DNA from 2 places in the Methylobacterium sp. 001424705 genome. Region 2 is predicted to be linked to the other one. Evidence: predicted binding sites of a transcription regulator. Region 2 holds the regulator's gene; the other holds the start of a gene.
The links. Region 2 encodes PhoB, which activates phosphate uptake and scavenging genes when phosphate is short. Its sites were predicted from a motif close to TGTCATNNANCTGTCAT; they were not measured.
Positions count from the first base shown of each region.

Region 1: the regulator PhoB is predicted to act here: its motif matches at 2,565-2,581, upstream of AC6EUL_RS20250 (DUF1045 domain-containing protein).

Region 1 is NZ_JCBANU010000032.1:41,411-45,271, reverse strand. It holds gene AC6EUL_RS20275 (polyamine ABC transporter substrate-binding protein) at 1-240, opposite strand, end outside; gene AC6EUL_RS20270 (RidA family protein) at 237-596, opposite strand; gene AC6EUL_RS20265 (GlsB/YeaQ/YmgE family stress response membrane protein) at 919-1,185, shown strand; gene AC6EUL_RS20260 (YgaP family membrane protein) at 1,296-1,514, opposite strand; gene AC6EUL_RS20255 (DUF3108 domain-containing protein) at 1,631-2,533, opposite strand; gene AC6EUL_RS20250 (DUF1045 domain-containing protein) at 2,674-3,339, shown strand; gene AC6EUL_RS20245 (DapH/DapD/GlmU-related protein) at 3,352-3,861, shown strand, end outside.
Region 2 is NZ_JCBANU010000024.1:50,723-54,583, forward strand. It holds gene AC6EUL_RS17605 (SDR family NAD(P)-dependent oxidoreductase) at 1-251, shown strand, start outside; gene AC6EUL_RS17610 (matrixin family metalloprotease) at 344-1,372, shown strand; gene phoB (phosphate regulon transcriptional regulator PhoB) at 1,426-2,130, opposite strand; gene phoU (phosphate signaling complex protein PhoU) at 2,161-2,886, opposite strand; gene pstB (phosphate ABC transporter ATP-binding protein PstB) at 2,972-3,790, opposite strand; gene pstA (phosphate ABC transporter permease PstA) at 3,843-3,861, opposite strand, start outside.

The DNA of each region.
Region 1 (3,861 bases), on a different contig from region 2:
CTCGAGGATCTCGTTGTTGTCGTAGGTGTCGTACACGACCTTGATCCCGGTCTCCCGGGTGAAGGCGTCGAGCACCTTCGGGTCGATGTAGTCCGACCAGTTGTAGATGTTGACCACGCGCTCGCCCTGCGGCGCGGGCGTCTGCGCCCGGGCCCCCGGCAGGCCGGGCGCCAGGGCGGCGAGCGCCCCGGCGACCAGCCCCCCGGACAGGAGCGCGCGGCGGGTGCCGGCTCGGCTCATGCCTGTCCTTTCGCGGCCACGACCACGATCTCGACAAGGTATTCGGGGGCGGCGAGCTTGGCCTCCACCGTGGCGCGGGCCGGCGGGTTGTCCTTCGCCACCCAGGCGTCCCAGGCGGCGTTCATCTCCGCGAAGGTGGCGATGTCGGCCAGGTAGATGGTGGCGGTGAGGATGCGGCTCTTGTCGGTGCCGGCGGCCGCCAGCAGGCGGTCGATCTCGCCCAGGATCTCCTGGGTCTGCGCGGTGACGCCGGCGCCCACCACCGTGCCGGCCACCTGGCCCGCGAGGAAGACCATGTCGCCGTAGGTGACGGCCTGGCTCATGCGGGGACCGGATTCGAAGCGCTGGATCGTCATGGCGGGGATACGTGCCTCTCGCGTGTCGGCCGCGGGATGCCGCGGGGCACCCCTGGAATGCCCCCTTGGCATCCCGGCTCGGGGCAAGCGTTGTGCCGCGTCGGGGACCCGAACGTAAAGGCCCCCCGCGCCCGGCGCGCGCGGCGAACCGGCCGCGCCGGATCGGCGTTTCCGTCCACGTGACAAAGTCCCGTCGTGCGGCGCAACTCATCCCGCGGGTGCGGCGTTCTCACCCCATGCGCCAAGGCCAAGGCTCGAAAGCCGGCCCCTGCCGCCAGTGACGTCCGACCCAGAGGGTTCGGCCAAGTTCGAGGATCAGCTCATGGGTATCATCTGGACCATCATCATCGGCTTTCTGGCCGGTGTCATCGCCAAGTTCATCATGCCGGGCAGCAACGAGCCCGGCGGCTTCATCCTGACCACGATCCTCGGCATCGTCGGCGCCTTCGTCGCCACCTTCCTCGGCCAGGCGCTGGGCTGGTACGGTCCGAACCAGGGCGCGGGCCTGATCGGCGCCGTCGTCGGCGCCATCGTCGTGCTGGCGATCTACGGCTTCATCCAGGGCCGCCGCTCGACCACCACGCTGTAAGGCCAGCGACGTCCGAAGCCCGAAACGAGATGGGGCGCCTCACCGAGGCGCCCCTTTTTCGTGTCCGGTCGCGATCCGCCCGATGCCGTGGGCACCGGGCGCGGGGCCTGTCAGGCCTCGGTGGCGGCCTTGACGGCGCAGTGGCCGGTGGCGCCGCGGATGGCGAGGCCGGCGCCGACCACGAGGGCCGCGAGGCTGAGCCACTTGTTCGGGCGCGGCTGCGCGGCGGCGGCGGCGATGCCGAGGCCGAGCACCACCGAGACGGCGCGCTCGGTGGTGGTGAGGTTCGGGGTGCCGCTGAAGATGTCGTGGATCATCGCATTGGCCATGCTGGCGTCTCCTGTGCTGCGTCGCGGGGCGAACGCGGCGGGGGAACGGGCGTTCCACCGCCGGCGTGCGGGGCGGCACGAGGTCGTCGCCGGGGCCGGTCCCAGCCACGCCCCAGCTAGCGGGCGTTGGGCAGCCGCACGGTCACCCCGGGCCTCGCCGCCGGGGCGTCCGGGCCGGCCGGCGGCGCCCCGCCCCAGCGGGTCGCCTCGATGCGCACCGAGCCCCAGCCGGTGGCGACCGTGATCGACAGCGGCAGCAGCAGCGCCCCGTCGAGGATCGGGGCGAAGCGCACCCGCATGTCGTCGTTGGCGGCCATGCGGCGGACGTTGCTCCCGCCGGAGCGGTGCCCGGAGATCGGCACCCAGCGGACCCGGCAGTCGAGGGCGGGGCCGCGATAGGCGCCCTCCGTCACCGTGGCGAGGCTGCCCCGCGACAGCACGAGGTCGGCCCGGCTCGCCCCGTCGAAGACCGGGATGCGCCGGTCGCACAAGCCGGGGTCCAGGGGAGCGGTCCCGAGGGGAATCGTCAGCATGGTCAGGGGGTCGACCACGCCGACCCTGTCCTCCGGCGCCACCGGGACCCGGTCGTCGCGCGGGGTCGGGGGCGGCGCGACGCTGGCGCTGCGCACGCGCCCGCCGGCGAGGTCGAGTTCCACCGCGATCGGCTTGCCGCCGTAGCGGCTGTCGATCCGGAAGGTGGCGGTGACCGCGCCGGCGCGATTCGTCGACCCCGCGACGGTGGCCTTGCCGGCCCCGTCGAAGAAGAAGCCGGCGAGGCCGCGCAGGCCCGCCTCGAGCTCGAGGGCGTAGCGGGCGTCCGCCCGCTCGACCGCGAGGCTCGCCTCGCCCGCCGGCAGGTTCAGGAAGCTCAGGCCGTAGGCGGCCGTGAAGCGGCGTGCGGGCGCCTCCCCCGCGGCCTGCGCGCCGGCCCCGCCGGCCACCAGCAGGGCGACCGCCACGGCAAGGGAGGGCGGGGTCAGGGTCCGGATCTGTCTGTGCCTGCGCGCGGACACGGCCATCGCCTCATCGCGCCTCGGACGGCGCCCAGCCTGTCATATCGGCGTCGGGCGCCCGTGGTATGCGCGCTTCGGCACCTCGCGCGCGGGCGCATCCCGTGCGGCCCACCCCGCCCCTCGCGTGCCGCCAGGACACGACCCCGTTGGACCGACCCGCCCGATACGCCCTCTACTTCACGCCCGCCCCCGGCTCGGCCCTGGACGCCTTCGGCGAGGCGATCCTCGGTCCCGGCCCGGCGCCCGGCCCGGAGGCGCTCCGGGCGATCCTGGCCGCCCACACCGCCGAGCCGCGCACCTACGGCTTCCACGCCACCCTGAAGGCGCCGATGCGCCTCGCCCCCGGCGCCACCGAGACCGATCTCCTCGCGGCGGCCGAGGCCCTGGCCGCGCACCGGAGCCCCCTGCCCGTCGGCCCCCTGCGGGTCGCCGCCCTCGGGGCCTTCGCCGCCCTGGTGCCGGTTGCCCCCCCGGCCGCCCTCGGCCTCCTCGCCGCCGAGTGCGTCGCGGCCCTCGATCCCCTGCGCGCGCCCCTCACGCCCGCCGAGCGGGCCCGCCGCCGCCCCGAGCGCCTCGATCCCCGCGGCCGGGCGCTGCTGGAGCGCTGGGGCTATCCGCACGTCTTCGAGGCCTTCCGCTTCCACATGACGCTCACCGGCCCCCTCGGGCCGGAGGACGGGGCGACCGCCCTGCCCCTGCTGGCCGCCGCCGCCGCGGGCCTGCCCGACCTGACGGTCGATGCGGTGAGCGTGGTCGTCCAGGACGGCGCGGGCCCGTTCCGCCTCCTGCGCCGCCTCCCCTTCCCCGCCTGACAGGATCGCCCGATGGTCTCCGATCGCCTCGGCCTCGAACCGGCCGTCCACCCGACCGCCGAGCTCTCGGCGTGCCGCCTCGGGCGCTACACCGAGGTCGGCGCGCGCACGCGCCTCAGCGAGACGCATCTCGACGATTACACGTACATCGTCGAGGACGGGCAGGCGAACCACACCACCATCGGCAAGTTCTGCTCCATCGCCTCCCACGTGCGGATCAACCCCGGCAACCACCCGATGGAGCGGGCCTCGCAATCCCACTTCACCTACCGGGCCGGCGCCTACTGGCCGGGGGAGGAGCGGGACGAGCCCGCCTTCTTCGCCCGGCGCCGGGCCCGGCCCGTCCGCATCGGCCACGACGTCTGGATCGGCCACGGCGCCGTCATCCTGGCCGGGCGCACCATCGGCACCGGGGCGGTGGTGGGCGCCGGCACGATCGTGACGCGGGATGTCGCGCCCTACACCGTCGTGGTCGGCAATCCGGGCCGGGTCGTGCGCCGCCGCTTCCCCGAGGCGATCGCC
Region 2 (3,861 bases):
TGTCCGAGGGGGTCGCCGATTTCATGAAGAGCATGGCGCAGGGGCAGGACGGCGGAACCGGGGGCGCCGTCGACCTCGACGCCGCCGGCCGCGCCTTCGTGGCCGAGCACCGCCCGACCTCGCTGATCGGCCGCCTCGCCACCGTCGAGGAGGTCGCCAGCATGGTCGCCTACATCTGCAGCCCGGCCGCCAGCGCCACCAGCGGGGCGGCGCTGCGCGTCGATGGCGGCGTGGTGCGCAGCATCGTGTGAGGACGCGCCGCCCCGACGCGTTGCGGCCGGTCCGGTAAGGATTTCGCAACCTCTGCCGCCGACCCTGGCCCGAACGCACGGGAGGGCGGCCGATGGGGGATTATGCGCTGGAAGGTCCGCGCTGGGGAACGGGCGCGGCAGGCACGGGCGGCGGCACCGTCACCTGGGCCGTCGACGGCACGATCCCCACCGGCTTCGTGAGCCTCCTCCAGGCCGCCTTCGCCACCTGGGCCGCCGCCGCCGACATCGCCTTCCAGCAGGTGGCCGCGACGGCCAACGCCCAGATCGACTTCACCCTCGGGGGGATCGACGGGCTCGGCAAGACCCTGGGCTACGCCACCTATTCCTACAGCGGCCAGCGCATGCAGTCCGCGGAGGTGACCTTCGACAGCGGCGAGGGCTGGCACGCCTCCGGCGCCCGCATCGTCGGCACCCAGAACGTGGATTTCTCCCTGGTGGCGCTGCACGAGATCGGCCACGCGCTCGGCCTCGACCATTACGACGCCAAGCCCGAGGTGATGAACGCCATCCTCGACAGGGGCATCACGACCCTGGCGGCCGGCGACATCGCCGGGATCCAGGCCCTGTACGGTGCGCCGCCCGCCCCGGTGGTGGCCGCGGCGGCACAGACGAGCCCGGTCGCCGGCACCGCCGTCACGGCGGTCTATCGGTTCTACGACACCCATACGGGGGATCACTTCTACACCACGAGCACGGCCGAGAAGGCGCAGATCGAAAAGACGCTGCCGTGGTTCACCTACGAGGGCACCCCGTGGGCGGCCCCGGCCCAGGGCGCCGACACGGTGGACGTGTTCCGGTTCTTCGACACGGCCTCGAACGCCCACTTCTTCACGACGAGCGTCGCCGAGCGGGACCAGGTCCTCAAGACGGCGCCGACCTACACGTACGAGGGCGTGGCCTTCGAGGCCTACGCGGATGCGGGCGCCCCCGGCGGCCTGACCCTGGAGCGCTTCTACAACACCCAGACCGGCCAGCATCACTTCGCCGGCAGTGCCGAGGAAGCCAACGGCATCAACCACGGCGCCGCCGGTCCGGGCTGGGTCGACGAGGGCAAGGCCTTCACCGTCCACCTGCCCACCGATGCGATGATCTTCGCCTAGGCGGCGGGCCCGGCTATCCGCCTGACGGCTGGGCCGGCGCGCCTCGGGATCGGCTACTCGGCCTCGGCCTCGAACATCTCGTCGAAGGAGTAGCCCGAGCCGCGGACCGTGCGGATCGGGTCGCTCTGGCGCGGGCGGTTCAGGGCCTTGCGCAGGCGCCCGACATGGACGTCGACCGTGCGCTCGTCGATGTAGACGTCGTGGCCCCAGACGCCGTCGAGGAGCTGCTCGCGCGAGAACACCCGGCCGGGGCTCTGCATCAGGAATTCGAGGAGCTTGAACTCGGTCGGCCCGAGATGGATCTCGCGGCCTTCCCGGCGGATGCGGTGGCTGACCCGGTCGAGCTCGATGTCGCCGGCCACCAGCAGGTTGGCGACGTGGGCCGGCTTGGCCCGGCGCAGCAGGGCGCGGACCCGGGCGAGGAGCTCCGGCACCGAGAACGGCTTCACGATGTAGTCGTCGGCGCCCGTTCCGAGGCCCCGGATGCGGTCGCCCTCCTCGCCCCGCGCCGTGAGCATGATGACCGGCAGCCGCTCGGTCTCGCGCCGGGCGCGGATGCGGCGGCAGAGCTCGATCCCCGACAGGGCCGGCAGCATCCAGTCGAGCAGGACGAGGTCGGGCACCTGCTCCTGCAGGCGCAGGTCCGCCTCGTCGCCGCGGGCGGCCGAGTCGACGATGAACCCCTCGGCCTCGAGGTTGTAGCGGAGGAGGAGGGTCAGGGCCTCCTCGTCCTCGACGATCAGGATACGCGTACTCATCGTGCGCTTTCGATCAGACCGGCACGGGGGTCAGGCCGCGCCGGGCATGTCCACGGTGGCGTAGTTGGACGCGTCGTTCTTCGGGCGCTCGCGCTCGGCCAGGAGGTTCTCGCCGGTGACGAGGTAGTGGATCGTCTCGGCGATGTTGGTGGTGTGGTCGCCGATGCGCTCGATGTTCTTGGCCACGAACAGGAGATGCGTGCAGAACGAGATGTTGCGCGGGTCCTCCATCATGTAGGTCAGGAGCTCGCGGAACAGGGAATTGTAGAGGGCATCGATGGCGTCGTCGCGCTCCCAGACGTCGAGGGCCGCCTTGGTGTCGCGGCTGGCATAGGCGTCGAGGACGTCCTTGAGCTGCTCCTGCACCAGGTCGCTCATGTGCTGGACGCCGATGACGATCTTCTGCGGCTGGATCTGGTCGGCGATCGCCACGACGCGCTTGGCGACGTTCTTGGCGAGGTCGCCGATGCGTTCGAGATCGTTCGACACGCGGATCGCCGTCACGGTCTCGCGCAGGTCGATGGCCAGGGGCTGGCGCCGGGCGATGAGCAGGATCGCCCGCTCCTCGATCTCGCGCTGGAGGGTGTCGAGGCGGGCGTCGGCGGCGATCACCGCCTGGGCCAGGGGCGCGTCCCGGCGCACCAGGGCCTCGCCGGCCTCGGTCATCATCTTCTCGGCGATGCCGCCCATCTCGGAGATCGAGCGGCGCAGGTCCTCGAGGTCCGTATCGTAGGATTTGACGATGTGGTCGGGCATGGGGTTCGCTCCTCGATCGGGCCCGCCTGTCGGGGCCCGCCCTGGCGGTGATGGGGGACGCGGGCCGAGACCGGCCGGCGGAGGATCAGCCGAAGCGGCCGGTGATGTAGTCCTGCGTCTGGCGCTTTTCCGGATTCATGAAGATGCGCGTGGTGGGCCCGAACTCCACCAGTTCGCCGAGATACATGAAGGCGGTGAACTGCGAGATGCGCGCCGCCTGCTGCATGTTGTGCGTGACGATGACGATGGTGAATTCCGAACGCAGCTGCTCGATCAGCTCCTCGATGCGGCCCGTCGAGATCGGGTCGAGGGCCGAGGTCGGCTCGTCGAACAGGATCACCTCGGGGCGCTGGGCCACCGTGCGGGCGATGCAGAGGCGCTGCTGCTGGCCGCCCGAGAGGCCCATGCCGGATTGCCTGAGCTTGTCCTTCACCTCGTCCCAGAGGGCGGCCTTGCGCAGGGATTCCTCGACGCGCATGTCGAGGTCGGCCTTGGGCAGCTTCTCGTAGAGGCGCAGGCCGAAGGCGACGTTGTCGTAGATCGACATCGGGAACGGGGTCGGCTTCTGGAATACCATGCCGATGCGCGAGCGCAGCTCGTTCAGGTCGACCCCGGAATCCAGGACGTTCTGGCCGTCGAGGAGGATCTCCCCTTCCGCGCGCTGGTCCGGATACAGGCTGTAGATCCGGTTGAAGGTGCGCAGCAGGGTGGACTTCCCGCAGCCCGACGGGCCGATCAGCGCCGTGACCTGGCGGTCGTGGAAGTTGAGGTTGACCGACTTCAGGCCGTGGAAGCTGCCGTAGTAGAAATTCAGGTCCTTGACGGCGATGCGGACCGGTGAGGACTCGTCGGCCTTGTGGCGTCCGGTGAGCTGCGCGGACGTGATCCCGGGGGCGGCGTTCATCGGTTCAAGATCCTATCGGGCGAAGCGGCGGGGACAGGCGGCGCGCGGGTGGTCAGCGCGACCGCTCGGTC